2 regions of the Bacillus aerius genome follow, and region 2 is predicted to be linked to the other one. Evidence: riboswitches for the same ligand, from Rfam matches in the RefSeq annotation. Region 2 holds a riboswitch; the other holds the start of a gene.
What was found. Region 2 has a riboswitch for glycine ahead of gcvT (glycine cleavage system aminomethyltransferase GcvT). Riboswitches for the same ligand answer to the same signal wherever they lie in the genome.

Region 1: another riboswitch for glycine. It lies ahead of M2353_RS19080 (amino acid permease); the one in region 2 lies ahead of gcvT (glycine cleavage system aminomethyltransferase GcvT).

What each region holds. Positions count from the first base shown of each region.
Region 1 is NZ_JARYHO010000001.1:3,670,067-3,686,680, forward strand. Features, by position in the region: gene M2353_RS19015 (FtsX-like permease family protein) at 1-230, shown strand, start outside; gene M2353_RS19020 (ABC transporter ATP-binding protein) at 244-1,005, shown strand; gene M2353_RS19025 (response regulator aspartate phosphatase) at 1,664-2,842, shown strand; gene M2353_RS19030 (PRD domain-containing protein) at 2,936-3,784, opposite strand; gene M2353_RS19035 (glycoside hydrolase family 1 protein) at 3,816-5,282, opposite strand; gene M2353_RS19040 (beta-glucoside-specific PTS transporter subunit IIABC) at 5,287-7,146, opposite strand; gene M2353_RS19045 (hypothetical protein) at 7,477-8,430, opposite strand; gene M2353_RS19050 (hypothetical protein) at 8,532-9,425, opposite strand; gene M2353_RS19055 (PadR family transcriptional regulator) at 9,608-10,159, shown strand; gene M2353_RS19060 (DUF4188 domain-containing protein) at 10,164-10,652, shown strand; gene M2353_RS19065 (NUDIX hydrolase) at 10,663-11,286, opposite strand; gene M2353_RS19070 (helix-turn-helix transcriptional regulator) at 11,457-11,663, shown strand; gene M2353_RS19075 (DUF3169 family protein) at 11,660-12,340, shown strand; gene M2353_RS19080 (amino acid permease) at 12,388-13,734, opposite strand; glycine riboswitch at 13,896-13,975, opposite strand; gene M2353_RS19085 (LacI family DNA-binding transcriptional regulator) at 14,252-15,268, shown strand; gene M2353_RS19090 (MFS transporter) at 15,917-16,614, shown strand, end outside.
Region 2 is NZ_JARYHO010000001.1:2,249,138-2,265,751, forward strand. Features, by position in the region: gene M2353_RS11585 (DUF1385 domain-containing protein) at 1-176, shown strand, start outside; gene M2353_RS11590 (SA1362 family protein) at 215-610, shown strand; gene M2353_RS11595 (patatin-like phospholipase family protein) at 607-1,482, opposite strand; gene mntR (transcriptional regulator MntR) at 1,586-2,020, opposite strand; gene M2353_RS11605 (lipoate--protein ligase family protein) at 2,106-2,942, opposite strand; gene M2353_RS11610 (rhodanese-like domain-containing protein) at 3,162-3,542, shown strand; gene gcvPB (aminomethyl-transferring glycine dehydrogenase subunit GcvPB) at 3,582-5,042, opposite strand; gene gcvPA (aminomethyl-transferring glycine dehydrogenase subunit GcvPA) at 5,035-6,381, opposite strand; gene gcvT (glycine cleavage system aminomethyltransferase GcvT) at 6,398-7,495, opposite strand; glycine riboswitch at 7,600-7,695, opposite strand; glycine riboswitch at 7,699-7,806, opposite strand; gene M2353_RS11630 (DEAD/DEAH box helicase) at 8,057-9,727, shown strand; gene M2353_RS11635 (YqhG family protein) at 9,742-10,539, shown strand; gene M2353_RS11640 (anti-repressor SinI family protein) at 10,724-10,888, shown strand; gene sinR (transcriptional regulator SinR) at 10,922-11,257, shown strand; gene tasA (biofilm matrix protein TasA) at 11,325-12,125, opposite strand; gene sipW (signal peptidase I SipW) at 12,184-12,756, opposite strand; gene tapA (amyloid fiber anchoring/assembly protein TapA) at 12,806-13,333, opposite strand; gene M2353_RS11665 (DUF3889 domain-containing protein) at 13,586-13,912, shown strand; gene M2353_RS11670 (YqzE family protein) at 13,947-14,141, opposite strand; gene M2353_RS11675 (competence type IV pilus minor pilin ComGG) at 14,202-14,585, opposite strand; gene comGF (competence type IV pilus minor pilin ComGF) at 14,582-15,079, opposite strand; gene comGE (competence type IV pilus minor pilin ComGE) at 15,021-15,335, opposite strand; gene comGD (competence type IV pilus minor pilin ComGD) at 15,319-15,765, opposite strand; gene comGC (competence type IV pilus major pilin ComGC) at 15,758-16,051, opposite strand; gene comGB (competence type IV pilus assembly protein ComGB) at 16,068-16,614, opposite strand, start outside.

The sequences.
Region 1 (16,614 bases), 1.4 Mb from region 2:
TCGTTCTCTCTATTGGCGCCTTCATTGGAGCAATCGCTGTTCATACTATTGGTCCGGCATTGATGAGTGCAGGCGGAGCATCATTAGGAGCATCCAGCCTTCAGTGGTTAGCCCCGAAATGGGTTTGGATCGTGTATCCTCTCCTGCTGTTTATGGTGAATTTAACTGTCATCTCGTGGTTATTGAAGTCCTTTTTTTCTAGTAAAATCAGTCGTCATACTCTTTCATAAGGAGATGTTTCACATGGAACAATTAATTGAAGCGAAGCAATTGTCTTTACAAATTGATTCATTAAAAGGACAAAAACAGACCATTCTTAGAAATATTCACTTAACCATTAAACGTGGAGAATTTGTCACCATTATGGGACCTTCAGGGTGTGGAAAAACCTCTTTGCTTTATCAACTTAGCGGTATAGAGACATCCTCCAGAGGGGAAATCAAATATAACGGTCAACTGCTATCAGAAATGACAGACAAACAGTTAACAGCTTTGCGCTTATCAGAGATGGGATTCGTCTTTCAACACAGCCACTTACTAAAAAACCTCAATCTATTTGATAACATCATTGCTGCAGCTTACTTAGCGAAGAAAATGCCGAGAAAAGAAATCAATGAACGAGCGAAATATTTAATGGAGAAACTTGATATTGATCATTTAGCTGATAGATATTTATCAGAAGTATCAGGAGGACAGCTCCAAAGAGCCTCTATCTGTCGAGCTCTTATGAATGAACCAAACATTCTTTTTGCCGATGAGCCCACAGGTGCTCTTAATTCAAGCACCACAAAGGAAGTCATGGATATTTTTTCACAAATCAATTCTGAAGGAACAACTCTGCTTCTCGTCACCCATGATCCAAAAGTGGCCCTTTGCTCTGAAAGAATTTTGTTTATGAATGACGGTGAAATTTCAGCCCATTTAAATTTAGGAAAATACGATCACTTTACCGCTGAGAAACGAGAGGCCTTGTTAAACAAGTGGTTACAAAACTTAGGGTTTTAATTGGTGTCAAACAGGCAGAAAGCTGCCTGTTTTATTTTTTCTTACACTCAAAGGAGTAATCCATAGTCAAACTATTTGTTTCTAGTATGATTTTGCCGTCTTCTTGTTGACAAGATTCTGTCAGCAACTCAATTTCTTTGCTATAAAAGTATCTCTTTGAGATATAAAGAGTGACTAAAACAAGTAAAAGCGTCGTCATCACAATTGTCATTTGCCAGTTTAACATTTGAAATCTTTTTTTCATTTCAACATCCTTTCTGAAAGGTCAACACTTGTCTCGGATATTCGCCTTTCTCAGTAACTACCAGTTTCTTTTCCAAAATCATCTAGCAACATCATAACTGATTTTCCCTTCTAGATCGACCTTTCATTGTTCTTCTCTCATAGCTAAAAAAGCTTTATTTCATATATTCGGATGGTATTTTCGACCATAAACTTAAAACTAATAGTATCTATCACGTTTTTAGACTTTCAAAAAAAGATTTTACTCATTTGAATAAACAATCAATCATCAATACAATAACGTACATCTCATGACATAAGGTCCTTTTTATTACCTCCTGTCAATCACCTCCCAGAAACGATTATATTTTACCAAAAATTGTGATATCGTTTTTTATTGAAACAGGCGAAAGGATGTTAAAGAGGTGAAATTTCCATGAAAATCATTTCAGCTGAACAGGTGGGGAACCGTTTAAATGATTGGCGAATTGCCATTCGTAAGCATGATGTGCACAATGCAAAGACAATCTACACAGAATTAAAGGAATTACTTCAAGAGATGGAAGAGAATCAGGAGGTCTTGACCTACTATTCATTGCTAGAAGGCAAGTTTAAGCTCATGTTATATGAACGAAGAGGTAAAAAACTGAATGAACCGACAGTGCTAGAATACCCTTCTAAAACAAACGACTTAATTGAATATTATTTTTACCTATATAAAGCCCTTTACGCTTCATATAACAGAGACTATGCATCAGCCATCGGACTGTTTAAAATTGCTGAGAAAAAACTACAAAACATTCCTGATGAAATAGAAGTAGCAGAATTCCATACGAAGGTCGCAAACCTATATATGATGCTTCGCCAAAGCCTGATTTCACTTCATTATATTCAGAATGCTATCGATATTTTCAAAGGTCATGATGGCTATGAAAGAAGACTGGCAGCAGCTTTTGTGATCGCAGCCACCAACTTCTTGGATATTGGCGATTTCAAAAGAGCTGAGAATTACTACACAAAAGCATTACACATCTCAAATCAATTAAACGATCATTTTTTAGCATCACAGATTTATCACAATATCAGTATTCTATATGCCGAAGTTGGAGAATCAAAAAAATGTATTGATGCCCTAGAAAAGGCTCTTAGTGATGATGACTACCTTTCATCTTGTTATTTCGAACACTCCATGTTTATGTTACTAAAAGAGCTACTCTCCATTGATGAAAAGTCGCAAGCTCTCTATTATTTTGAATTAGTCAAACAAAAACAAGAAATAGACAGAAACCCCATCTATACAGCAAAAATGAATTTTCTCTATCACCTATATTTCACTGAAGACATATCCAAAAAAGCTCAAACCTGTTTCGATGACATCAGTATTCTGAAAGAATTAAAGGATGTTGAAGGTGCCCGTGAATTAAGTGCACTAGCTGCCAAACACTTTGAAGAGCTAGGTTCAATTCACCAAGCATACCTCTTTTTGAAGGATGCCTATCAATTAGAACACACTACACTTAATTGGAGGAATTATGATGAAAAAAGTGAGTTTACTCATTTTCGCTTTAGCCATCGTTGTTTTCGGACAAACGGTGTCTTACAATTCGTTAGATGATACAAATTTTGGCCCAACAGAACGACCTATCGGAACATAAACCGATACAATACAAATAACCACTTGCCTCGTTACAAGGCAAGTGGTCCACATTTATTTTAGTTCTTGATAAGAAATGAGGCGGTGAATATGTACCGCCAGATACGTAAGTTCGTCATTAGGAATAACAATACTATGCACCTGTTTAATATAATCTTTGATTTTGAAAGCTACATCCATCGCTTGAGGATACAAGTGTGCAATTTGTTCAAACAACTCATTTTCTTGATCTGATAATAATTTATTTGCGTAAAATCTTTCAACAAAGAATTTCACATGTGTAATAAATCGGCTGTAATGAATATTCTCTTGATCCATTTTCATATTCAACGTATAGCGGACGAGATTCACAATACTTCCAATCATCTTGGCATACTTCATGCCATCTTTAGAATCGGACTCTTCACCTAACGCATTAATTAAATGGAAGGCGATATTGGCCGCTTCTTCCTTTGGTAATTGTATGCCCAATGTATTGTTGACTAACTCAAGCGCATAATTACCTACTTCAAATTCTTCAGTATAGTAGTTTTTGATTTCCCAGTATACTCGATTTGTAATATTAATATTCTTCTTGTGCCGTTCTACTGCAAAATTCAAGTGGTCCATCAAGGTAAAATAGACACCAGAATTCAGACTTGAGTTTAAGCGTTTTTCAGCATATTGAACAATATGCTGAGTTAAATCGATAAACTCTTGTGGCATTGAATCTAATAGTTGGAGAAATTCCTTCGCTCTCATGTTATCGACAGACATAAACACTTGATCTGCCTTCTTTTCTTCAATCATTTGACCTGGTTTTTGTCCATAACCAATCCCCCGGCCGAATAGAACCATCTCCTGTTGGTTCTGATCTTCAGCCAGAACCACACTCGAGTTTAAAACTTTTTTGATTTTAAACATCGTCATCACCTGTTTTCATGATTGTGGTTTTTCAATCAAGCGATTCACCATTTGTTTCAATGACCTTTTTGTACCAATAAAATGAGTCTTTACGAGAACGTTTTAATGTACCGTTTCCATCGTCATCTTGATCTACATGAATGAACCCGTATCGTTTTGACATCTGTGATGTACCTGCACTAATAATATCAATTGAGCCCCAGCTCGTATATCCGAAGAGGTCAACGCCTTCTTCCACCGCTTCTCTCATTTGGCGGAAATGCTCTTTGAAATAGTTAATACGATAATCATCGTGAATTGATCCATCACTTTCAACAACATCTTTTGCACCCATGCCGTTTTCTACAATGATCAGTGGTTTTTGATAACGATCATATAATTCTATTAAAGAAATTTTCAGACCAACCGGATCAATTTGCCATCCCCAATCAGTAGATGGAAGGTAAGGATTTTTGACCCCACGGATGGTATTTCCATCCGTTTTTTCTAATCCTTCATCAGCTGATTCAGTTAAAGACATATAGTAGCTGAACGAGATAAAATCTACTGTATTTTCTTTTAAAATAGAAAGATCATCTGATTCCATTTGGATATGAATGTTTTTTCTCTCAAGCATGCGCTTGATAAGCGGTGGGTATTCACCAAATACCTGAACATCTGCATAGAAATAGTTTTCTAAGTTTTGTTTCAATGCCCGCTCCACATCATTCGGATGACAAGTGTGCGGATACGTTGTTAATTTTGTCAGCATACACCCTACTTGACTGCCTGGTATGATGCGATGACAATCTGCTGTTACGAGTGCAGAGGCAATAAATTGATGATGGAGTGCTTGATAAACCGTTTCTTCCTCTTTCCCTTCTGGGCAGCGATCAGGAATAATTCCTGCTGTAATAAAAGAGTGGCGGTGAATACTATCTATTTCATTAAAGGTAAGCCAATATTTCACATCATGTTTATAGCGTTCAAAACATACATTGGCGAACTTAACAAAGAGATCAACGACTTTTCTTTCAACCCAGCCATTATATTTCACGCTCAGCGCTAACGGCATTTCATAATGTGACAGCGTCACAATCGGTTCTATGTTGTGTTTTTTCATTTCTGCAAATAAACGATCGTAAAATTGGAGTCCTTTTTCATTTGGTTCTTTCTCTTCTCCAGTTGGGAAGATACGGCTCCATGCAATAGAAATGCGAAGAGTTTTAAAACCCATTTCAGCAAATAGAGCCAAATCCTCTTTATAGTGGTGATAGAAATCAACACCTCTGCGTTTTGGGTACTTTTTATCATCTGGGTCTTTCATCGCTCGATCTATATTTTCAGAAGTAACAGCTAGATGCCCTTCATAATCTTCTACACTCAAATTAGACCGGTACATCGCAATATCAGCAACAGATGGGCCCTTTCCATCTACATTCCAAGCGCCTTCTGCTTGGTTGGCGGCAATGGCGCCGCCCCATAAAAATCCTTTTGGAAAACCTTTTATTGTCGTCATATGTTTAGCCTCCTAATTGGGTGATAACCATCAATGTATCTTGGCGATTGACCTCTTGTAATGGCTGTACCTTAATATCATATTGATCTGTATTCGTGATGACAGCAAGCGTAACTGGATCGTATCCTGCTTCCATGATTTTTTCTACATCAAATTCAATGAGTAAATCCCCTGCTTGTACACGATCTCCTGCCTGCACTTTTGGATAAAAATACTGTCCTTCCAACTGTACAGTATCAATGCCAATGTGGAATAATACTTCCACCCCTTTGTCCGTTTTCATACCAAGTGCATGGTTTGTTTCGAACAGCAAGGTGACCTCACCATCTACTGGTGCATATAACGCTCCTTCTGAAGGAACAATGGCAATTCCGTCTCCCATGACCTTTGAAGAGAAAATATCATCTTTTACTTCAGATAGAGAGATCATTTGACCAATCACAGGGCTTTTGAAAGTTTCCCCTGCTCCAATTTGTTCAGCAAATGCATCTTGATCATTTGTCTTTTCTTCTACTTTTTTACCCTTACCTAATACAAAAGCAGCGATAAAAGCAACAACAAAGGAAATGACAGCTCCAATGACAGCAAACATTAGATTTCGTGGAAGCTCATCTGATATAAACATCGACATACTTGCTAATCCAGGACCAACAAGTACAAAAGCTTGTATACCAACTAATCCAATGAAGATCCCGCCAACAAACGAACCAATCATGACACTTCCAAGTACGCGTTTATTTTGAAGTGTCACACCATACAAAGCAGGCTCTGTGATGCCAAAAAATGCTGAAATTCCTGCCGAAATGGCTGTTGATCTGAGTACCTTGTCTTTCGTGCGTAGTGCCACTGCGAAACATGCTCCACTTTCCGCAATATTATGCGCAAGTGATGCTGGTAAATAAAGTGCTTCTTTCCCGAGGTTCCCCATCGTTGTCACTGCATAAGGGACCATTGCTTTGTGCATGCCTGATGCAACCATAAACGGGAGTACCGCTGCTAATATTGCGACAGCTACCCAGCCTACTGTATTAAACATCGCAAGAATAACGGATGAAAATCCTTGTCCTGCTGTAAAACCAAGTGGTCCTAATAACAGTAACGTAACTGGTACAGTAATGACTAATGACATCATTGGGACAAAGAAAATCCGAATTGGTTTTGGTGAAAATCGTGTGAAGAATTTTTCCATTTGAGCGTAAAGCAATACAGAAAGGATTGCTGGAAACACTTGATACGCATAAGCTATATTTTTTACGTCGAATGACATTAATTGCGCACCTTCAGTAAGCATGGCTGTCATGTTCGGAAGAAGGAGTGCACCGACTGCTGATAATGCGACCAGTGGGTTTACCTTTAGTTTATTTGCCGTTGTGACAGCGACTAGTAATGGCAGGAAGTATAGTGGTGCGTCACCCACCATATTCAGTATTTGATAGGTTTCGCCTTTTGCATCCACCCAGCCTAATAAAGAGAAAAGGAGAAGAAATGATTTTAAAATTCCTCCACCTGCGATAGCCGGAACAAGCGGCTGGAAGACACCCACAATGAAATCTAATAGAACTGTGCCTGCTTTTCTTTTTTCTTTTGGCTGATTGGATGGCACGCCTTGCCCGGATGAGCTGCCGCCCATTAAATTTGTTACCTGTTGATACACTTCAATCACGTCATTCCCAATGACCACTTGGCATTGTCCTGACATTCTGACGGCTATGACACCTGGTGTTTTTTCTAATGCTGGTACATCTGCTTTTTTCTGATCAATTAGTGTGAAGCGAAGTCTTGTTGAGCAGTGTTCAAGGTGCGCAATGTTTTCTTTACCACCTACATGCTGTAAAACATCTTTGGCGACTTGTGTGTAATCCATTTTTTCTCCTCCTTTTCTCATACATGAGACCTATATTTTGGCAATAAAAAAAGGACCTAAAACGACAAATTAAAGAAATTCATCGTTTTTAGATCCTGCCTGCATGACCAGTCACATGTCTAATTTATTTATATCGGATTTGTTTTTAGTATATATTGATTATATGAAAGCGTCAACATTTATTTTTCTGAAATTTATTAAGGTCTATATACCCAAAATACTTTTCTTTATTTACTTAAAGCAACTCTTTTGTTCCTTCTATCATCAATCAACAAAATGTTTCTCCATAAAAAACCAGATAAGTTGATTCACTCATCTGGTTTAAGATGCCTATTTTCTCTTTTCTTCTGCTTTCTTTTTAAATGCTTTCGCTTGTTTTTCATATTCCTTTTTCGTGACAGCTTTTAACTCTACCGAATCGCCTGTCATGATATATGGTTTAGGGAGTTTTTTATATTCCTGACGCGTGAAAGCTCTTAACTCTATTGTACCGTTGGTCTTTTTAATTGGCAGTTTGATTGATTTTGCATCTCGATCAGTCGAACCTATCAGTACACCTTGTTCAATTATAGGATCATAGCTCATGTCTAAAAATCCTCCACCATCCGTAAAGCCTCCGACTTCTAATTTCATTTCTTTATAGGGCTTACAACCATCTTCAGAAACAGTTGTTATTAGAAAAGAGCCGAGCCATCCATTCTCAATATGCATGCTTTCCACTTGTAAAAATAGTTGTTTGTCCTCTGCCGTATATAGAAAACCATATACCTTCGCTACTTTATCCCTGAAGTGTCTCATATTGTCATAAAATCTAGTTTCTGATGTATCAACTAGATGTTGATGTCGATCTTGAATTTTTTTGTGATACGAATCTAGCTTTTTTCGATTGATTGCTTTATATATCCTGCTTTTCTTATCACCTTGTTTTTTTACAGATAGGTCTTTCCCAGACATTTGAACTTCGTATATGATTGTTTCTTTGCCTTGTTTGACTCGAAATTCATAACCGTTTTCCTTTGAACTCCCGGACACTACATATTGTTTTTTATATATTTTGGGATCCCACCATATTTCTTCTATATACTTTTCATTCAAATGCCCCGTTACTTTGCCTTTATTCTCAGATATCTCAAACCAGCTCATTCTATCCTTCGTTTTATACGCAAATGCATAGGCATGATTCAATGAATTCTTTTGTGCGATTGCTTGATATGCTGTCCAGCCGCCTCCACCTAAGATGAGTACTGCCAGGATAGACACGACCCACATTTTCAGTTTACTCATACGTACCTCCACTCAAATATGTTTTGAAAAACCTTCATGATCCCTATTTATTCTGATCGCCCTGAAATGCCATTCACAACATTCATCTGTTCCAACACGATCTACTTTTGCCATTCTTTCGCCTTCTTTTTGAATGCTTCTGTTTGTTCTTGATATTCCTCTTTCGTGACCGCTTTAAATTCTATTGTCCCGCCTGCCATTTTAAAAGGAAATTCAATGTATGTTGCGTTCCGGTCAGTTTCACCTAAAATAAAACCCTTTTCAATTGCAGGATAAGTACTCAAATCAAACATCATCCCATCTGAAACTCCACCAGCTGTATGTTTCGTTTCTTTATAAGGTTCACCACCATCTCCTGGGGCCTTTCTCATTAGAAAAGAACCTGCCCATTCAGACTGCATATACATTCGTTTTACTTTTAGAAATAATTGGTACGAACCATCCTCTGCCGTATACAGATAACCATAAGCGCCTGTTACTTTCTTAATGAAGTTTCGTACATAATCATGAAATCTATTTTCCGTGTCATCCATCAGTTTCTCATATCGAGTATGAATGTCCTGTTGAACAGCACGTAGGTTTTTTTGATCAACTGCTTTGTATGTGATGCTGTGCTTTTCACCTTGTTTTTTCACAGAAAGATCCTTTTCGGCAAGGTGAACTTCATATGTGACCGTTTCTTTCCCTTGCTTCACATAAAATTCGTAACCGTTTTCAATTGATTTCCCAGTTAATTGATATTTGTTGATAAATAGATTGGGATCATAATGCCTTTTCGGATTTTCCTCTAAAATGGTTTCATTCAGATGACCTGTTACTTTTCCGTTTCTTTCCGTTACCTTGAACCAGTTCACACGATCATGAGTCTTATATGCAAAGGCGTAGGGATGATTCAAACCACTCTTTTTTGCGATTGCTTGATAGGCTATCCAGCCGCCTCCACCAATCAGTAGTACCGCCAGAATAGTCATGATCCAGATTTTCGATTTACTCATATGTCCCCTCCAAACTATGATCGTTCACTCTATATGAAGGATTCATCTCATTGATTAACAAATCAGTGATCTCTTCACCTCCTTTCTAGCATTTATTTTTTTCTCATACCTCTTGTATCTGCAGTTATACATCGTTTATTATATATCTAAATGATATATCTTTTAGATAGGTGTGTTGATCAATGAAAAAATACAATGATACGACGTATGCGATTTTGGGGATTTTGACGACAGATTGTAAGTCTGGGTATGAAGTGAAGCAATTAATTGATAGGAGCTTGCATCACTTTTGGAAAATTAGTTATGGACAAATTTATCCAGCTTTAAAGTTAATAGTCGAGGAAGGGCTTGCGAAGGTTTCACCCGCTTCTACAACTGGGCGCTCAGACAAGCGTGAGTATCATCTGACTGAAAAAGGGCTGGACACGTTGAGGCAATGGCTGGCGCAGCCGCTCGATCAAGTACCATCAGAACGAAATGAAGTGTTATTAAAGTTATTCTTTGGTCAATATCTTTCGTTTGAGAAAAAATTGGTGCTTTTACAGGATTATGAGAGGCAGCTCCGTATCCGTTATGAGACGTATGTTGCGATTGAACAAAACATTCAAGAGCTGTATCCAGATGAAGCTGATGCGAAGTATTGGCTGTATACGTTAGATTACGGAAAGAAAGTGGCGCAGGCTGGAATTGATTGGTGCGTGGAGACCTGTGAATCGATGAAGAAAGAAGGGTGAACAAATGAAAAAAAATATACGTGCTGGCAGGTATACAACAGACAATTCTGAGCCGATTGTTGTGTTCATTATCGGAATGAGAATCAATAAACGCTGGGCTGTCCATCAATGGCTGCCAGTATTTAAGGCGATGCCGGGGATGATCAAAGAACTTTATACACATCAAGAAGAACTTGGTTTTCTCGGGACAGAAAATTACTTCGGTTTACGCACCACCACCATGATCCAATATTGGAAATCAACAGAGGATCTCCTTGCCTACGCCAAGATGGAGAAGCATTTGGCTGCTTGGAAAGGATTTAACCAAAGAGCACGAAATAATGACGCGGTCGGAATTTATCATGAAACGTATCAAATTCAAGCCGGCTCATATGAATCTATCTACGTGAACATGCCTTCATATGGATTGAGCCAAGCTAAAGCGCCCATCCTAATTGGAAAAGGGAAAGGAAAAGAAACCGCAAAAGAACGCCTTTCTACAACAAATTCCTAGAGCTGATTCTCTAGGAATTTCTTTTTGCAACCATCACAAAATGTTTTAATATACGGGCAGTTAATCCCCAAATGGTGTAACGATCGTAATCATAAAACCACTCCTCAATCGAACGACTCCCCCAGCTGTATTTTTCACCATTCATGATTTTTTCATAAGGAAAGTCCTCTCCTGGTGTTGGCTGCACCGATACATGGTGTAAGTATGGTTCGTATTGGCTGAGCCATGATAGAGGCACAGTAAAGGTCTCCTCTACTTCTTCTTGATTAAAGGAATGTTTGACCTGCTGTTCATCAATGATTCCGACAAATGGATATACCACAAAGGATGGAGAGGCAATATAAGGACTGAGCTGTCCTAACACCTTGACGGATTCGGGCGGAATCCCTAGTTCTTCATATGTTTCCCGCAGTGCAGCTTCTTGTGCGGTTTCGCCGCCGTCGAGTTTGCCTCCTGGGAAGCTAATATCGCCAGGCTGTTTTCTCATCGTCAGTGATCGCACTTCAAATAAAACATGCCATTCCCCGTTGACTTGCACCAAAGGGACAAGGACTGCCGCTTTGAACGCTGTCTCTTCTCCGATAAATAGCGGCTGTGATTGATGTAAGTCACTTTTTAATTGATCAATGAACATGGGCATCACCTATTTTCTGTTTCTCTTTTCTTTAGCGTATCATTGATTCCCTTTTGAATAAAGGCGATCTTTCTGACAATTATTTTTATCATTTTGACAATTATACTTGTCAAAATGAATATAATACTTTACAATCAAGATAACATTTTGATCAGAGTTGAGGTGACAGAATGAAAAATCGGCTAAAAGAGCTGCGAGCACGTGATGGTTTAAACCAAACGGAGCTTGCGAAACGGGCAAAGGTTTCCCGCCAGACGATCAGCTTAATGGAACGAGATGAATTAATGCCGTCTCTCTTACTTGCTATGAGGCTTTCACGTATTTTTCAAGAACCCATTGAACAAATTTTTCTATTCGAGGAGGATGAACTCACATGAAAACTGTATACAAAATGCTCTTAGGTGCTCTCCTTGGTTTTCTCGGTGCTTACTGTTTACTGGCATCCGAATTTGAGATGACACTTCTGCAGACAGCATTTGAAGCGACTCTTGTCATCACTGGCTTGACAGTTCTATTCATCATTTATTGTTTTTCAGGCATTTCACGCATGAAGAAAAGAGTCTCTCTTTCGGTATCTGGTGATGAGGAGGATGAACTCGAGGTAAAACAGTATCGAACCTTTACTGATGTAACGTTAGCTAATACGGTGAGTACCATTTTATCGATCATTGCAATTGGTATTTCCATCGTGACTGAGCAGCCACTCTGGCTGATTCTCGCAAATGCTGCCTTATTTTTGATCACCGTCATTCTTTCTTATGTGTCGACCTCTGTCCTAAAGCTCGTCTATCCTAATCGTCACCTACCTAGTCCAACCGATAAAGATTATGGCAAAAAACTGCTCGCCATTTCTGATGAAGGCGAAAAGCATGTGATGCTCGATGGGCTTTTTCACACTTTTCAAATGATGAATATTTTATTGACCGGTGCCATGTTTATTTTGATTGTCTATTCTCTTGGCGCCAATCACTCTCAGCTCTTCTCCATCATCGTCGTTGGACTTGTTCTGATCATTCTTAATGCATACTATATGTTGAAGATTCGAAATCGTTAAATAAGCAAAAGCACAGCCATTTAAAAAGGCTGTGCTTTTTTCGTTCATTATGCTGAACGACGTTTCTGTCGTGCATAAATCAAAAATAAGAACCCAAACCATACTGGTGTCAATAACAGGGCTGGACGTGTCGCATCAGCGAAAAGCATGATGACAAGAATGGCAGCAAAGAGCACAAGAACCGCTATATTCACAAAAGGTGTAAATGGCGCTTTAAAGGTAGACGCCTTATGCAGTTCAGGACGTGTCTTCTTATATTTCAAATGACATATTAAAATAATACTCCATACCCAAATGAAACAAATGGCACTAATCGTTGTCACAATACCGAAGGCTTGTTCAGGAATTAGCTTGCTTAAAAGAGCCCCTACTGACACCACAATTGTCGACACAAACAGGGCATTACTTGGAACAGCGTGCTTATTCAGTCGGCCAAAAGATGCCGGTCCTTGTTTTTGATGACTGAGATTATACAAAATTCGGCTCGTTGAGAACATACCGCTATTACAAGCAGACGCCGCAGATGTCAGGACGACAAAGTTGATGAGTCCCGCCGCTACTGGTATCCCAATGAGCCCAAAGGTTTTCACAAAAGGACTTTCTGATGCACTGAGTTCTGTCCATGGGTTGATGCATAGTAATACAAAAATCGCACCTACATAGAAAAATAGAATTCTTAATGGAATTTTATTAATCGCGGACGGGATATTTTTTTGCGGATTCGCTGTTTCTGCTGCTGACACACCGACAAGTTCCACGCCCACATACGCAAAAATCACCATCTGGAATGACAATAAGAAGCCTGTCACACCATTTGGAAATAATCCTCCGTGTGACCACAGATTCGTTACCGTCACGGGCCCTGCATCTGTTTGGAAACCAATGATTAACAGGACAATTCCAACGCCAATCAACAGTAATATCGTAATCACTTTAATCAGTGCAAACCAAAATTCCATTTCTCCAAAAAGCTTCACCGTTAATAAATTAAATCCTAGCAAAATCAATAAACAAATAATAGCAGGAATCCACTGCGGAATATCAAACCAGTACTGCACATACACCCCGACCGCAATAACATCCGCCATCGCTGTCATAATCCAGCAAAACCAATACGTCCATCCTGTCACAAAGGAAGCCCATGGTCCAAGATAATCCTCTGCTATATCCGTTAAAGACTGATAGCCCGCCTTAGATAAGAGCAATTCTCCAAGTGCCCTCATGACAAAAAAGATGGCCATTCCGACAATTAAGTACGCAAAAATGATCGATGGTCCAGCCAATTGAATGGCCTTTCCAGACCCTAAAAACAGCCCAGTTCCAATCGTTCCGCCAATGGCAATTAATTGAACATGACGGTTTGATAAATCTCGCTTTAACTCTTGTTGTGCCAATTCCAACACCCTCCTACGACACGATCCTATACTGAAATAATGAACTCTCAAAAGTCCATAAAAAAAGAGATTGGATGCGCTCCAATCTCACGGTCATAAAAGAATAGCAAAATAGAGAAAAGCAATACACAGTATGATCCATGCATCACAAATACAATATTTCGTACTCTTCTGTCCTTTTGCCTGAGATTGTGAACCCTTCGGCGCCGCACATACATGCGGTCTCTCCAGAAGCTGCTCCTGCCATAGTGTGACCCACAGCAATCATAGCCTTCGATATTCACTTTAAATGTTGCTATTTCTGAATAATTTTATATTTTACGCCTCTAAAAGAAAGCTGTCAATGGTAATCTTTTAAGATGTTGTTTCCTCCTTATCTGAAGCTGATATGACATCACTTCATCAACACCCCTTGATTAAGGTATAATGAAACAAAGAATGTTCGGCTCGTTTGGTGGAGACATCCATCTTGATGATGAACCATAGTTAGGCAATCCAATGAAGTTGGTGAAGACAAATGAAAAAAATGAACAAACAGCGTGTGACATTACAAGAAGTCGCTCGGCATGCCGGTGTATCGACTTCAACGGCCTCACTCGTTGTTCGCAACAACCCTAGGATCTCTGAAGCCACCCGGAAAAGAGTGCTGCAATCCATGGAGGATTTGGGATACGTGTACGATCGCGTCGCTGCCAACATGCGGTCGAAAAGTTCAAATATTGTAGGTGTGATCGTCACGGATATTTCAAACACCTTTATTTCTGAATTTTTAATCGGTGTGCAAACCACCCTTGAGTCACTTGGCTATACCGTTTTACTTGGGACAACCTTTGATAGTGTGGATAAGCAGGAGCGGCTCATCTCCACAATGGTAGAGCACCGAGTGGGTGGAATCATCTTAAATCCAGCATCGAAAAGTTCGACACGAACGGTGAAACAATTAAACAACATTCGCACACCAAAAGTATTGGCAAACCGTGAATTAGCAGATGTCCATTGTGATTATGTCGGCGTTGATTATGAACAAGGCACTTGGATGGCGGTCCGTCATCTTCTTCAAAAAGGGCATCGCCGCATCGCCTTCTTAGGTGGAATCAAATCCTCCTCGACTTGGATTGAACGGATGAAAGGGTTCAAAAGAGCCCATGATGATGAAGACCTAACGATGGATGAATCTCTTATTATCGATATGGTGCCTACCCGTGAAGGCGGGAAAGAAGCCCTTGCCCAAGTGATTGACCTTCCCGAACCACCTACTGCTATTTTTTGCTTCAGTGATTTAGTGGCGTTTGGGGTGATTCAAGAATTGGCAGCGCGTGACATCAAGCCTGGTGAAGACATTGATGTAGTTGGGTTCGATAACATCCCTGAAGCGGAGATGTATCACCCGCCGCTCACCACAGTCTCATCATTTCCACGATCCATTGGAGTCAAAGCAGCCAACCTTTTGTATCATAAAATGAACGAGCAGGATGAAGAACTGCAGCGATTGATATTAAAGCCTCAACTTCATATTCGAGAAACCTCGACATGATCATGAAAAGGAGAATTGCAAAGCGATTCTCCTTTCAGATTGTTGACAAAGGGCTAAAATGAACTTTATTTTAGCCCTTTGTCTTCTTATCAGCGTGATAGAAAACCTTTGCAGTCTAGGAAGGACGAGCACTGGCACGGAGCGAATTTGACATTCGTGAGTACCAGCGCACAGGACTGACAAAGAATGCGAGGGTTTGTCTACACGCTGAAAGGAGAATTGCAAAGCGATTCTCCTTTTTTTATTGATCAAGTCAACTATTTCTTTATTACATTTTTCTTTTTTTAAATCGCAAAGTCATAAACTTGACACATTTTATACACAGGAGTATATTTATCTCGTTGCTTCTTTTAGTATATCGTTATACCTTTTGTGAACATATCGTTATTTATCATATCAACTACAGTTAAAGATGGATCTTTTGATTCTGATCAAATCGATGAAGTCCATCAACTTATGATAACTGTTATTATTTTTAATTATTTAGTAGAACGATGTACTTATTTGAAGAACAGATGAATATTCATTATTTTTTCATCAATCACACAAGGGGTGTTGTGATGGACTTAATATTATTTACGTTTAAGGAAATAACAAAGGGTAACAAGAATTTGGCCCGAACAGGGTTTCAAATATAGGAGTAGGAACATGAAAAATCCATACATTAAATCATCACTTGGCATGTACTTAAACTATTTCATGCTAGGCATGATCAATATTATTGTGGCATCAAACATGGAAAGCTTATCTGAACGCTACCATGTAGATATTCCAAAAATCAGCTTGCTTGTATCAGCAATCGGTATCGGTAAATTAATTGCTCTCTTTTTCTCTGGCCGGCTGGCAGACAGCTGGGGGCGAAAACCTGTCATTATTACAGGTAACTTTCTCTACTTATTATTCTTAATTGGGATTCCAACAACGACCAATTATACATTGGCTTTCATTTTCGCCATTTCCGCAGGGATTGCGAACTCATTACTTGATTCAGGAACATATCCTGCTTTGACAGAGTCATTTCCTAAAAAAGCAAGTTCAGCTTCTGTATTAGTGAAGGCGTCTGTATCAATTGGTGCGACTGTTCTTCCATTTATCTTGGCATTCCTTATTGCACATGACATCTTCTGGGGCTGGGCATTCTTTGGTCTAGGACTTCTCTATTTACTTGTAGGCATTTACTTGATCTTTATGCCGTTCCCAAATCATAAGCAAACGGCTTCTCAAAACGATCTTCCCGTTCAAGAGCAAATGAAGGAAGAACCGAAAATGTTTGGTGAAGGTTTAGCTGTTGTACTTATGGGATTCACGTCTACTGCATTATTTGTCGTATGGCAAACTTGGCTTCC
Region 2 (16,614 bases):
GTGACGTGCCAGTGCTTAAAGTGCTTGGCTATCCTGGCCTTTGGCTGCAATTGCTCACAACAAAAGAACCCTCTGATGATCAAGTCGAGGTAGCCATTGCAAGTTTTAATGAACTTCTTCGTTTAGAGGAAGCATCTGCGAAACAAGCATCAGATTCTGCTCATCAAGTGATCTAGTTTATAAATCCGGTAAATTCTTTCGGAGGTGGACAGTTATGAATCGCCGAGTACATCCTGCTTTTACCATTATTTTCGCTTTAGGTGTTTTGGGATTTGTGTATTTACTCACAACGAATCCAGGCAGACTCTTTACGATGCTGCTATCAGTTGTGATCATTGGAGCGGTTCTATTTTTCTTATTTAGATGGCTGATGAATCGAAGAACTGGAACAGAAGGAAATCTTTATCGTAAAGCAGTCAAACAATCAAAACGTCGCTACCAGCAGCCTAAACCAAAAACGAAAAGCCAGATGAAAAACCGGGTCACTCATTTGCGAAGCGTGCCGACTGACCACAAGTCTAAGCCCGTCCTTCTCAAAAAGAAAAGCCAAACACATTTGACAGTCATTGAAGGCAAGAAAAACAAAAAGAAAAATCGCGCCTTATTTTAAAATGTCCAGCTCTTTAAAAATTGCTCGGCCTTCTGTCTGCCTAGATCGACGAGCGCCTTTTTCTTTTCTGTCATGAGATGAAAATCAGTGGCAATGACGTGTTCTACAGGGATAAAAATAATATGACGTTCGTGTTTTGTGGCAATATGTCTTTCGTCATGAGCACCACGCATCGTTTCAAATAGAGCGCCAAACAGTTCAAACGCATTGCGGATGGAATGTTGAGGGCGTTCTTTTTCGTTTGGGGTTAATGTGACACCGACAAACGGTCTTTTTTTCTCTTCAGCAAAAAGCCAAATCGGAAAGTTGCTGAGCACGCCGCCATCCACGATGGTACAAATTCCTTTTGAAGACCTCAGTTTGACAGGTTCGAAAAAATACGGCAGACTGCAGCTCATCCGAATGGCTCTGGCGACAGAAAACCGTTCTGGATTTAACCCATAGGAAGGAAGGTCATCTGGAAGGACAAGGATTTTGCCATTTGTTAAATCAGAAGCGACGATTTTGAGCGTATCTTTTTTCAGATCACCGAATACGGTGACGCCTTTTCGTTTTAACACGTCTGTCAGCCATTTTTCTAGACGGTCACCTTTGTAAAGGCCAAGACGCCAATAAATAGACACCCACCTGAGCATTTTAAACGGGATGAATTGACACCTTCGATCAAGCAATTGATGCTCATCCATTTCGTCTAACAGCTCCCGAATCTCCTGACTCGTAAAACCCGCTGCGATGAGTGAAGCAATGATCGCTCCCGCACTTGTTCCAGCGAGACGGACAAATTGAAATCCTCTTGCTTCAAGCGCTTCATAGGCGCCTGCAAGTGCTGCACCCTTAATGCCTCCACCTGAGAACACACCATCTATCTTCATCAAGGAGCCCCCTTTTCTGTCACACTATTAATAGTGTAGGAGCATTTGCCTTTCATTAGAACTATATTCAAAAAGGACACCCATGCTAAGGGTGTCCTTTTTCTTAAGATTCTTGATTTGTTTGTTCGTTTTTCTTTTGAATCGCTTTCAGCTGAACGGATCGCTCATCGTTTTCTTCAAAGAATTGGACGAGGTCGCCGATGCGGTCAATGCTGTTCCAGCTGAGATGATGCTCAATACCTTCTACATCATCATAAATTTTCTCTTCATCTACACCAATGATTCTTAAAAATTGCTCTAGCAGTTCATGTCTGTATACGAGACGTTTTCCAATTTTTTTGCCTTTCGGGGTTAAAATTAGACCACGATATTTCTCATAAATGAGGTATTCATCTTTATCTAGCTTCTGAACCATTTTTGTTACAGAGGAGGGATGGACAGCGAGGGCTTCTGCAATATCAGATACTCTTGCATATCCTTTTTCTTCTATCAGCATATAAATTTGTTCAATATAATCTTCCATACTAGGTGTAGTCATAAAACCCCTCCAAAATGCACCTTTACTTAATAATCATAACAATTCTACACCATCGCCCATTAAAAAACAAGAAGAGTCCTTCGTCTTAACGCTTGTAATTCCAATCATCTGTGGCGTATTTCGTTTTGGCGAGGTGTTGAACAAATGCCAACTCTTCATCTGTCAGCTCATAAGGCACAAGCTCGATATTTAATCCTTTTTCAAACCCTCGTTTAAATGCAACACGCGCATCGTCTATCGTACATGTTCGATCTGAAATTTCATTGATCGCCACCGCTTTGTTTTTAAAGCTGCGCTGCATCCGCTCTCTCACCCGGTCGTTTGGATACAGAAATAAATCAAACAATTTGTCCTCATCAAGATCAATTAAGATCGAGCCATGCTGGAGGATCACACCTTTTTGTCTTGTTTGCGCACTGCCTGCTACTTTTCTGCCTTCTACAACAAGTTCGTACCATGAAGGCGCATCAAAACATACAGACGATCTTGGATTTTTTAAGCTTTCTTTTTCTTTTTCTGTACGAGGAATGGCAAAATATGCATCGAGTCCTAGTTCTTTAAAGCCCTCTAAAATCCCTTCTGAAATGACGCGGTATGCCTCTGTCACCGTCGCTGGCATCTCTGGGTGCTCTTCTGACACGATCACACTGTAAGTCAATTCCTGATCATGAAGAACGCCGCGGCCTCCTGTAGGCCTGCGAACAAATCCAAGACCATAGCGCTCAACCGCTTCCATGTTGATTTCTTTTTCAACATGTTGAAAATATCCAACAGATAATGTCGCTGGATTCCAACCATAAAAACGGATAACAGGCGGGATCAGCTTCTCGCTATGCCAATAAAGCAAGGCTTCGTCCATTGCCATGTTAAAGGCAGGGTCTTGGTTTCCTGTATCAATGAAACACCATTTCTCTTTTTGCATATAAAATCCCTTCTCTTTTACGTAGTCAATGTTAGATGACGGTGGTGACCACCGATTTTCTCTCTTCATCAGTCTATCAAATAGGGAAGGAATTGAAAATAATTCTTACCATTTATGATGACAAGTTTCTTTTGCTTTACTATAATAGTATTTGTCTAAAACGTACCATCAGACAGGTGACTGTGCTGATGCTCAAGAAGGAGTCGAGTCGTATTGCCAATATTCAACTATATCGTCCTCTCACTTTGTGGACTTTTCGTTCTTTATTCCATCGGCAGTTACATTTATCAGCAGCGCATAATGAAAACGCTGACGGAAGCAGAATTTATCAAAGGTTACCGCAAAGCCCAACTCATTGATGTGAGAGAACCAAATGAGTTTGAAGGTGGACATATTTTAGGCGCAAGAAACATTCCCCTTTCACAATTAAAGCAGCGCAAAAATGAAATACGCCCTGACAAGCCTGTTTATCTCTATTGCCAAAATAATTTGAGAAGCGGAAAAGCTGCTCAAACGTTACGTAAAAATGGCTGTCGTGAGATTTATAATTTAAAGGGCGGCTTTAAAAAATGGGGCGGCCGCATTAAAACAAAGAACTAACAAAAAAGACTCTGGGAGCTATTGCCCCCATGAGTCTTTTTATTTTCTTTCAAAAACCAGCACTGGATTCCGTGCAGCCTTTGTTTCATCCATTCGTTTCACAACGGTTGTATGTGGTGCTTCCTGTACGATTTCTGGGTTCTCTTCCGCTTCTTTTGCAATTTGAATCATCGCTTCAATAAATGCATCAAGGGTTTCTTTTGATTCTGTTTCAGTTGGTTCAATCATGATACATTCCTCTACATTTAGCGGGAAGTAAATCGTTGGCGGATGATAGCCAAAATCAAGTAATCGTTTGGCAATATCCAGTGTCCGCACACCTAGTTTCTTTTGACGTTTACCTGAAAGGACAAATTCATGCTTACAGTGACGGTCAAATGGCAAATCATAATGAGCACATAAGCGGCGCATCATATAGTTTGCATTTAACACCGCATGATCAGTTACAGCCTTTAAGCCGTCTGGTCCCATAGAGCGGATATACGCATACGCTCTGACATTGATGCCAAAGTTCCCATAGAACGGTTTCACACGGCCGATGGATTCTGGACGATCGTAATCAAAGAAATAACGACCTTCTTTCTTCACAAGCACTGGCTTTGGCAAATATGGAATCAAATCCTTTTTCACGCCAACTGGACCTGAACCAGGGCCTCCTCCTCCGTGTGGACCTGTAAAGGTTTTATGAAGATTTAAGTGAACCACATCAAATCCCATATCCCCCGGTCTTGCTCTGCTTAATACAGCATTTAAGTTCGCTCCATCATAATAAAGCTTCCCGCCTGCTCCGTGGACGATTTCAGCCATTTCTAAAATATTTTCTTCAAAAAGGCCGAGTGTATTTGGATTTGTGAGCATGAGAGCCGCCGTTTCTTCATTGACAACACGGCGCAGGTCGTCTAAATCGACAAGCCCATGTTCATTAGATGCCACCGTAATCGTTTCAAATCCTGCTACTGTTGCAGATGCGGGATTTGTTCCATGAGCAGAATCAGGCACGATGACTTTTGTTCGTTTAAGATCTCCTCTTGCTTCATGGTATGCACGAATCATCATGAGCCCCGTCCATTCGCCATGTGCTCCTGCCGCAGGCTGTAATGTCACGGCGTCCATTCCTGTAATTTCTTCTAAATGGTCACCTAAATCATAAAGTAACTCTAATGCACCTTGCACAGTGTCTGCCTCTTGAAGTGGATGCACATGCGAGAAACCTGCAAGACGTGCCACCTTTTCGTTAATCTTTGGATTATATTTCATCGTACAAGAGCCTAGAGGATAAAAGCCAGAATCGACCCCGTGATTACGCCTAGATAATGCTGTGTAGTGACGCATAATATCCAGTTCAGAAACCTCTGGCAGCTCCGCATCTTCATGGCGGATATACGCTTCATCAAATAAATCTGGGAGCTTCTCCTCAGGTACGTCTAAATCAGGCAGGCTGTAACCAATTCTTCCTTCTTTGGATAATTCAAAAATAAGCGGCTGATCTTGTTTATTCATGACGATCCCCCAATTCCTTGATGAACGTATCAATTTCTTCTTTTGTTCTTAGTTCTGTCACAGCGACGAGCATATGCTGCTGAAGCTCTGGATAATCCCGTCCCAAGTCATATCCGCCGATGATTCCTTTTTTAAGCAATCGCTCATTCGCTTCTTTCACAGGTTCATTCAGTTTCAACACAAATTCATTAAAATGAGCGCCCTCTATTTCAGCCTGTAACCCATGTTTTTCTGCCTGCGTCTTGGCATAATGGGCTTTTTGTACGTTTTGATAGGCAATGTCTTGGATACCTGTTTTCCCAAGCGCCGTCATCGCAACAGAAGCGGCTAACGCATTTAATGCTTGGTTTGAACAAATATTTGAAGTCGCTTTGTCTCTTCGGATATGCTGCTCGCGCGCTTGAAGGGTCAGCACAAATCCTCGCACACCGTTCTCGTCTTCTGTTTGCCCGACTAAACGCCCCGGCACTTTCCGCATTAATTTTTTCGTCACAGCGAAATATCCACAATGAGGTCCGCCAAATGCAGCTGGAATGCCAAATGGCTGCGCATCACCAACGACAATATCTGCCCCAAGCTTTCCTGGTGGTGTCAGTAAACCAAGTGCAAGCGGGTTACTTGAGACGATGAATAAACTTTTCCCTTTATGCGCAATCGGTTCAATGTCCTTTAATGGTTCAACAACACCGAAGAAGTTTGGGTATTGTACAAGGACCGCTGCTGTTTCGTCGCAGACGGCTTCTTCTAATGCGGCTAGATCGGTCTGACCTTTTCGCGCAGGTACCTCGACGACTTCAATATGCTGTCCTTTCGCATATGTTTTCAGCACCGCTCTTGATTCAGGATGAACCGTCTCAGATACCACAATCTTTTTCTTCTTTGTATGTCCTGCAGCCAGCATCGCCGCTTCAGCTAATGCCGTTCCGCCATCATACATCGAGGAATTGGCAAGATCCATACCGGTCAGCTCAGCAATCATTGTTTGAAATTCAAAGATTGCCTGCAATTCACCTTGAGAAATTTCAGGCTGATAAGGTGTGTACGCTGTATAAAATTCAGAACGTGAAATCACATGGTCGACAATCACAGGCTGGTAATGATCATACACACCAGCACCTAAAAACGAGGCATAAGCCACTGTATCTTTATTTTTTGCAGCAAGACGAGACAATTCCCGCACTAGCTCTGTTTCAGATGCGGCTTCTTTGATGTTGTACGCACCTTTGAATCTGACTTTCTCTGGGATATCTGAGAAAAGCTCATCAATTGACTGAACACCGATGACATCCAGCATTTCTTTTTGATCTTGCTCTGTTTGCGGCAAATACCTGTGCTTCATCCTCTATTCCTCCTCGTTATTTGGCTCTTTTATAAAATGGTGTAGCGACGATTTTGGCTTTTAGACGTTTTTTACGAACTTGCACTTCCACTTCTGTCCCAAGCTGCGCCTCTGATGTTTCAATCAAGGCAAGCCCAATATTTTTCTTTAATGTTGGAGATTGTGTACCGGTTGTGACTACACCAATCTGCTTATCTCCTGAGAAGACCGGATAGTCTGTCCGCGGTATCCCCTTATCTATCATTTCAATCCCGACAAGCTTTCGTTTCGGTCCTTCTTCTTTTTGTTTTTTAAGTGCATCTTTTCCGATAAAATCTGCTTCTTTATCCGTTTTAACAGCAAAACCAATGCCGCCTTCTAAAGGAGAAATATCCTTCGTAAGCTCTTGGCCATAAAGCGGGAGTCTTGCTTCAAATCTTAAGGTGTCACGTGCACCGAGTCCACATGGGATCAGTCCTTTCGGCTGTCCGGCTTCTAATAAAGCGGTCCAAAGGTGAACAGCATCTTCTGACTGGCAGTAGATTTCAAAGCCATCTTCTCCTGTGTAACCGGTTCTTGAGACAAGCACCTCTTTTTGCGCAATTATCGCTTTTGATAAAAACGTAAATGGCTTCAGTGATGTTACCTCTTCATCCGCAACATCTTTGATGATGTCAGCAGCAAGAGGTCCTTGAAGGGCTAACAAGGCGGTTTGATCAGAGACATTTTTAATGAAAACGCCTTCCTCACCTTGATGTTTCAGCAGCCAATCCACATCTTTTTCAATATTTGAAGCATTGATCACAAGTAAATAGTTGTTCTTTTCTTTTTGGTAGACAAGCAGATCATCCACCGTTCCGCCATCTTCATAACACATGGCTGTATATAGTGCCTTACCGTCTGTCAGCTTTGACAGATCATTGGTTAATAACCTTTGTAAAAAAGGAAGGGCTCCCTGACCTGTGACTTCCACCTCACCCATGTGAGACACGTCAAACAGCCCTGCTTTTGTTCGAACAGCTTCATGTTCTTCTTTAATGGAAGAAAATTGGACAGGTAATTCCCAGCCCCCGAAGTCAATGGTTTTTGCGCCAAACGTTTCATACGCATGAAAAAGCGGTGTTCGTTTCAACATCAATCGTTTCCCCCTTTTTTCTTACAGTGCACATCACAAGCTGAATTTTCAGAAAAAAATCACAGCAAAAAAGGACAGAGCGCTCCCTTTTATCAAAAAGAAGTCTCTGTCCTTGCACCTGAAAGTTTACAGCACAACATCATTGTGCGTTTTCCCCTTTGGTGGTTTGCTAAAAATCGCTGCGCAAACACTCTCCAGAGTTGCGTCCGGTAAGAGTACTTTTGCCTGAGAGATTCACTGAACCAATTCAGCTTGCTCCTTCGGCGCCTGTCAGTGCAAAATAACCGCTAGGTCTCTCCCCATACCATCATCCGCTCATATTCTTCACCTTTATTGGACATACTATCAAAATGGGTGACTTATTCTCTAGATCACTTACCAACATCCTACCATTAGAAATGGATGAAGAGCAACAGAAAAATCATTAACATTTTTAAAATAATCATTCATTATCGTTCGCCTTTATTGATATATAACATCTTTTAAATCGCTATGAAAAAATGAAGCGTTTAAAAACAGAACGATTTTATCATCACTCTACCAGAAAGGCAGGCGGTCACATTGAATATTCAAACGATATTTGATCAAAAATGGGCAAGTGAATTTCAAAAGCGGCTTACAGCAGACGGTCCCTGGGCGAATTGGGATATGTACCGTTTAGCAGCACAAGTACAAAAAGTGACAGCCATTGATTCATTTGAAGGACTGCAAGCACCTGCGCACCTGCCTGCATTTACTCCTTTAAAACACCAGCTCGAAGTCGCTAGAAGAGTCGTAGAAGAGATGAATGGGAAAGCCATTTTAGCAGATGAAGTGGGTCTTGGAAAAACCGTTGAAGCAGGACTGATTATCAAAGAATACATGATTCGCGGACTTGCCAAAAAGATTCTCATTCTCGTACCCGCCTCCCTTGTGTCCCAATGGGTACAAGAACTGCGGACAAAATTTTACATAGATGCTGTCGAGCAAAAGAAGAGCTATGTGTGGGAGCAGTGCGATGTTGTGGTTTCCTCAATTGATACAGCCAAAAGACAGCCACATCGAGACACGATCTTATCCATCTCCTACGATATGGTCATTATTGATGAAGCACACAAACTGAAAAACAATAAAACGAAAAACTATGAGTTTGTGAGAAATTTGAATAAAAAGTTCTGCTTACTGCTCACAGCCACACCTATCCAAAATCGAATAGGAGAAATTTTTAATCTCGTTTCTCTGTTGAAGCCAGGCCATTTAGGTAATGAAACACAGTTTAAAGACCTCTTTGCCAAAAAAGACCTTCAACTTGAGGACCATGACCGGCTAAAACAGTTAGTCAATAAAGTCATGATTCGGAACCGGAGACAAGACACTGGCATCGAATGGTCAAAGCGGCATGTAAAGACGATTTCTATTGATTTCTCCCCTACAGAACAAGCACTATATGATGAAATTTGTAAGTTAAAAGAAAACCCTTCCTATACGAAGCACATGTTTTCAATTATGACCTTAGAACGAGAATGCTGTTCGAGTCGTGAGGCTGTCTATATGACCATTAAAAAAATGCAAGAAGAGGAAAAACACATTCTAGGTGCTTCTGCGATAATGCACATCATGGAGAAAATCAACCAGGTAGAACAAAATTCTAAAGCACTTGAAGTCGTTAAACTCATTCAGCAATTAAATGAAAAAGTCATTATCTTCACTGAATACCGCGCGACACAAATTTATTTGCAATGGTTTCTCCAGCAAAACGGCATCAGTTCGGTTCCTTTTCGAGGCGGGTTTAAACGGAGTAAAAAAGACTGGATGAAAGATTTATTTAGAGAGCGGGCGCAAGTGCTCATTGCGACAGAAGCAGGCGGCGAAGGGATCAACCTTCAGTTTTGCAACCAAATCATCAACTACGACCTTCCGTGGAACCCAATGCGCTTGGAACAAAGAATTGGACGTATTCACCGGCTCGGTCAAGAGCGGGATGTCCACATTTACAATATGGCAACTAGCGGGACAGTTGAAGAACATATTTTAAAACTTTTATATGAAAAAATTCAGCTGTTTGAAAACGTCATTGGCGATCTAGATGATATTTTAACCCGAATTGATATCCAAGATGCTGAAACAGAATTGCATCAAATTCTCTTCCAACACGAGTCTGACGTAGACATGAAAAAGAAATTAACCCAATTTGCTTCCTATTTAACAGAAGCACAAACACCGCTTTTAGAAGAAAGACAGCAAGGTTCATAAAGGAGAGTTGACCAATGGAGCAGCGCGAGATTCACACATTTCTTCTCCGTTTCTTTCAGGCAAATCAATGCGACATACTTGAAGAAAGTGCAGGGCACATGACCGTACAGCTGACAATCGAAATGGATAAATTGATCATGAACCGTCCTTTTTATTGGCATTGGCTCGAAAAAACGGGAGGCGTACCTGAGCCGCGGCAATTGACTTTGATCACTGATCAAAAAAAAGCTGATGACTCGGTCGAAGGAGAATTTGTCCACTTCGGCTCCCCTCGTTTATTCCAAATATTCGAGGTTGTGAAACAGCAAGGCCGTTTTATTCGGCTGTACGAAAAAGTCAGACCGCTCACAAACAGCCAGATCGCGCTGGAGCCGTGGCTTGGTCTCAATGTCAAAATATCCTATCTGGCAGACCGTAAAAAAGACAAACTGCTGTCTCTTGGACTTCATCTAATACGTGGAGAAGTCATCGAACAATTTCAAGAGAAGCTGGAAGCGCGTGAGCTATCGTCTCAAATTCCTGATTATTGCTTCACAATGAGTACGATGATTAAGCCAGAGAGCGGCGTCAAACGGCTTTACAGCCTGATGGAACGTTATGCCAATGAAGAGCCGGATGATTGGGCGGTAAGAGCTGTTCAAAAGTGGAAAGAAGACTCGGAACTTTTAAACCAATTTTATGAAGGGACTTCAGACACATCTGTAGAATATGAAATAGAAAGACAAGCACTTAAAACTTTATACGAACCAAAAATCAGTCTTACGATTGAAAATGGCGGACTTTTTTACTTACAGCAAAAAAGAGGAGGCTGACTTAGCGAGTCTCCCTCCCTTTCATGTGATATCAAATTTTCGATCAATCAAAAGCAACGTTTGTCTGTTTGTATTGGGCGGAAACATGACGCAAGCAATCTATGAAGTCTTATCACCTGTGTTTTTCCATTTCATGCGTTAAGTGCCTGAAATACACGATTCAGTATTTTAGGAGGGTATTTGTATGGAAAAGAAAACGAAGTTATTAGACAGTGAATGGGTTCAATTATTACGCGAAGCGCGCAAAGCAGGACTAACAGTAGAAGAAGTCCGTCATTTTCTCAAATCACGCGAAAAGTCCTCTGAGTCTCCCCCTATGGCAAGAAGTCATTCTATCAAACCTTTCTGAATGTGCTATAATATCGAAAGGAAGGTGATGACATTGATTGGCCAGCGTATTAAACAATACCGCAATGAAAAAGGCTACTCACTATCAGAACTGGCCGAAAAGGCTGGGGTAGCGAAGTCTTATTTAAGTTCAATAGAAAGAAACTTGCAAACAAACCCCTCCATTCAATTTCTTGAAAAAGTCTCCGCTGTTCTGGACGTCTCGGTTCATACACTGTTAAACGAAAATGATGAAACCGAATACGATGGTCAATTAGATAGTGAATGGGAAAAACTAGTTCGAGATGCAATGACATCAGGGGTTTCGAAAAAGCAATTTCGTGAATTTTTAGATTATCAAATCTGGAAAAAAAAGCAAGAAGAGGAGTAATGCGCATATTTTAGCGCATACTCCTCCAATTGCTATGCAGATCTTGTTATCAGTCTAAAGACTGACTTTATTTTTTATCTTCGCTGTGTGCTTTTTCGTTTTCTTTCACGTAGCCTTTTTCATCCGTATGCTTTTTTGGATTGATCGTTAAACCATTCCACTGAGTCGCTTCGAAGGAAAGATCAACTTGAATCGCATCGCCTTGGTATTTATTTTGGATATAGTTACCCGCTTTATCCTTCGTCTGGTCATTGACAAATTCAATGATCATTTCCATTTTATCGTAATCAAACGGATTCTTTGGAATGCCGTCATACTCTGGAGCTGTTGATCCATCAACGGTGGCAACATTAATTTTACCACTTTCATGTAAAAACTTCTCATCGACGGCATGACGAAGCTTTTCAAATGCGGTCTGATCCTGCTTTGACGTTAATAGATGCAGGTCAAGCAGGTTTGCATGGTCTAAAATAATATTTTTCGGGTATCCATTCCCACCTTCGGCTCCAACCGTTAGAACACTCACCTGAAATTGGCTGAGGAATTCTTCAGCTGTATTCTTCCCGCCATTCTTCGCTGATGTTCCATCTTGAAACTGGCTATAATCGAGACTCATCAGCACTTGATTAATTGCAAGAGACCCTTTATTTTCAAAATTAAATTCCTTCTTTATACGGTCACCGGGTTTTATGTTCGCAAGGTTGATGGCGCCGGAATTCTCTTTTGCAGATAGATTCAGCTCTCCTGTAGAGTAGACCGCGTTTGCCGTCTCAACATCATTAAATGCAGCCCACGTTCCCCCGCCAATTAAAGCAAGACCTAACGCTCCCGATAAAACACCTAAACGAATTGATTTTTTCATTGCCATGATTGAACCCCCTAATAAATTGTTTTATTGAAACCTGATTTAGGTTACAAACGAAAATTTATACTTGTTCCTCTGACATATGTAACTCAGCCGTATGTCTTCGATGTTTGGCGGCACCAACAAAATGAATGGTTGAATAAACAAGCAGCATCACCCCTGGAATAATGAGCAAAAGAGCGGTCCCAGCAGAAGTTCCTGCATACGAAAGAAGCTTTCCTGCATAAGGAATCTTCACGCCCGTATACTGCGCAGTCACTTGATTCGCTTTGACGAGCGTGCCGTCTTGATACATATTGTGGTCTCCTTTTGTCTCAAAGGCTTTATTTACTCCTTTTCCTTTCACCCCAACAATGCGGTGAGTCACAAAGGATTGGTCTTGCTTCGTTTGAAACGTAATAATATCCCCTTTTTTGAGTGTTTCAGGTGAGGTGACATGTTTCACAACAATCAATGAACCAGTCGAAAATTCCGGTTCCATTGATCCAGATAATACTTGCTTGAACTCATAACCAAAAATCTGAGGATCTCCGCCTGTTGTCCTTGATGACAACACGACAATAATACACACAATCATCATCGTGAAGACCAGCGCGTAAAGAATACTCCCAGACATTTTCATCCACTTTTTCATACCTTTCTCCCCTTTACATATCATATTTCATTCAGCAGGCAACCCCTATTTAGGACGCCTTTTCTTGACAGTTTGAAAGCTGTATATGTTGAGACGTAAAGAATGGCTTTTCAGAACCACCAAACCCTTTAGGATAATAGATTTTAAACACATAGATTCCATTTGTTTTTGCTTTAACTGCCGTGACAGTCGTCATTTCTTCTGATGAGAGGGACTGTATAGCACCTTTTTCAATAACATGGCCATCTTGTAATGGCATCTGAACACTCTCTACTTTATGTAGTTCCCACTTCCATTCAGAGTGCACGATGGGTTGTCCAATATTTTTTAGTGACATGCTCAGCTTTTGAGGCGCACAGACTGTCCCCTCAATGATCGTTTGATCGATCAGTTTCAAATGACTTCTATCCCATTTCTTTGGCTGGCAATGCTGATCTGTCTCTTCGAAATTTTCACATGTTTTCATGACAAAATTCGAATGCTCGACATCGTTAAAAGAAGCGTTAGTAGACGTAATAAAAAAAGAAGTGAAAATCAAACAAATAGCACAAAATAGTACAAAGAGCGGCTGTTTCATTGAATCTTTCAACTCCTTGAACAATTGTTCTTTAAAAAGAACGATTACACTCAGTATAAGGAATTACCTATAAAATCCAAAACGTCAAATTAGTCCATTTTGTTCTTAAACAAGAACATTACCGAGAAAATTCTTCCATTTTCTCATTCTTTCGCCATATTCAATATTTTTTTCTGTGACATTTGTACTTCTTAAAAATTTACATAAAAGTGCAGGATTTGGTCAGGATAATAATTGGTGAGGTGATGTTAGTTGAAATATGGAAGAATCATGATCATGCTCAGTTTACTGTTAAACCCTTTGATCCAAAGCGCCCATCTAGCGGAGGCAAAAGGAATCACTGCTGCCGCAGATCAATGGGAAACAAGGGCAGTCAAAGAAGCAAAAAAACGGTATCCGTTAGCACATGTTTTATTCAAACAAAAAGTGTGGGATCGGCACCGGGAGAAAGAATCCGTGAAGCAATACCATATTACGTTGAAAGATCAGGCCAAAGAATTTGGGGTATATGTCACCATTTCCTATAACCCTTACTCGAACAAGGTCAATAAAGTCATTGTTGTGGAAGAATACAGCTAAAATGGCATGAAAAAAACCGCCTGCTGGCGGCTTTTTACTTTTGTCGATGACGTTGACGTTTTTTTAGCATCATTGAGAAGCCAAAAGGCAGAACACCGAATAAACGCTGAGAAAATGGTGGTTTTGTCTCCATTTTTTCCTGTTTATGTTCTTTCCGCTCGTCACGTGGTGTATTCATATATTTAATGATTTCCTGCGTCATATATTTTACATAATCATTTGTCTTCATCGAACACTCACCTCTTCTTCCTTAAAGTGTTACCAAGAAGAGTATCGTTTTATACACTCGCTAATAAGTGCTGATCCATTGATTGATTTCTCCTGTCTCCTTATTCATCTCTAGTTCCCGCTCGTCAGTTACACCACCCTTTGTCTCGATATTAACCAAGAGCCGGACTAGCTTTTTTCTGTCATCGCACCCAATTCGCTTCAACGTCACTCGACCTTCTTCTGTGACAATTGGGCTCAATGGCTGATCACAAATACGATTTAATTTGTTTGCAGCTTCATTTAGTCCCATTCGAAATAACTGCTGTTTTTGATAAAAAGAAATCGTGAGCTCTGCACTTTTCAACTCTTTTTGAAACCCAATGGTCATCGAGCCTAGAATCAATAAAAATAAAAGTATGACAGCAAGTACGTGGGGATAAATAAACCCGTCTTCTCTTTTCACGTTTTAGGAATCACTCCTTTGTAAGTGAAAAAAACAGCTTCATGTACTTGACCAAATACATCTGTGACTTGGAGAGTGGTGGTTTGCTCTTTTGTTCTTACATGGAATTGTTTCACCTTTTGTAATAAAGGGAGATGACCTGCCTGATCCGTTCGTTTACGAAGCATCTCTTGATACGGCTCAATCGTCACCACTCGCCCTTGATTTGAAATATACTCCAGTGCTGTTCCATTTTTCACCGCTCTTACAGCGACAGCACAATTTAGCTCCTCCTCTAATTGCAGGACCGTTTGTTTCCACTCCATTTGCGAAAATTTGTTGATTTCTGCAAACGGATGAGCTTTTTCAGCAATTGATAAAAGCAGCATGCAGCCAAAAGAAAGCAGCAAAAATAGCTGCAATTGCCATATTGCTTGAGCGAGTGTAAAGCCTTGTTCATCGCTCCAAATGTCGAAAGCAAATCGTCTTCTTTTTTTGTACTTTGTATGAAACACATCCCTTCTCCTGACCCCAAATGAATTCATATGTGATCTCGCCTCGTTTCTTTGTACTTGATTCATTTTGACCTTCTATAAAAGCTGTATTCATATACTCATGTAAGATTTGATAAGCTTCCAGTTTAGCCCTTAATTCTTCTTTCCCAATTGTCAGTTTTTCAAAGGATGGCACGAGCACAAGAGCAGCAAATAGAAAGAGGTGGCAAGAAAAGAGCATCTCAAACGTACTAAATCCTTTATTGTTGATGAACATGAATCCGCCCGCTCCCTAAGTAAATCGTGAGTTTATATATTTGACTGCCAAATTGAACAATGAGAGAACCGCCGCTATTTGGATGTCCGTTTTTATTAAAGTGAAGGCCTTTTTGAAATGTGGATTGCTTGATGGTGCCTTTTTTGTGTGGATTAGAAGCAATGATCTGCTCACTATTCTGTTCGATGACTTGATAAGATACATTGGGCGGGTGAAACTCAACAGTTACTCGTGTTTTTTTAATAAATGCAGTATAAGATGCCAATTGAAGATCTTGTTTTAGCAAGTTCACTTGCTTTTTTGCTTCAGCACTTTCTAATATATTGGGCACTTTTCCACCTATTATCGATAATAAGATAGAGAAAATCATGACGATCAAGAGCTGTTCAATGAGTGTAAATCCTTTCTCCTGGAAAAGCGATTTATTCATTTTTCACATCGCCGTTTTGAATGAAAATTGCCTTTCCATTCGGACAAGATAATCCTTTTTTGACATAGCCTTCTTTTTCTAATTCAGCTAAAGATGGCGTCTTGCCGTCATGCTCTAATTCATATGCCATTACCTGTGTACTCACCATTGATTTCAGCCCTTCACAGCCCTTTGCTTGAATGCTTTGATGATGCCGAGTGATATTTGGAATGGTGATCAATAAAAGAATGGAGATCACAAGCATGACAATTAACATTTCTAACAGTGTAAATCCTTTATCATTCATGCCTTAGTCCTCCTTTTCACACTTGTTCCATTAGTTGATACATTGGTAAAAGAATAGATAAATACACAATGAGTATAAGAAATGCTGTTAAGCCATAGATGACAGGCTGCAGCCATGAAACCCATTTTTCAATTTTCAATTCTGCATTCTCTAAAAGAAATTGACTATATGTGTACATCTCTCTCGCTAGCATCCCACTTGCTTCCCCATGCTTAATGACAGCCGCAAAATGCCTTTCGAAAAAAGGAGACCGGCTTATTTGATGTTCCATACTCTCACCTTTTCTTAACTCTCCTATCATTTGTTCAGACATTTCTTGAAGGAAGGGTAAATAGGTCTGCTGTTTAAAAGCTTGCAAACTTTCGTAAATCGATAACCCAGCTTGAAGAAGTCCGCTTAGCTGAAGGGAAAAAAGATACGTATGCATCAGCTGCACCCCTTTAAATACCACCGGCAGCCTGCTGATGACTTTCAGTTTCTCAAGGGTCGATTTTTTCTTAAAAAAGAGCTCATAATATCCAAAAAGACAGATACATATACAACCGATCATGAGCAGCAAAGCG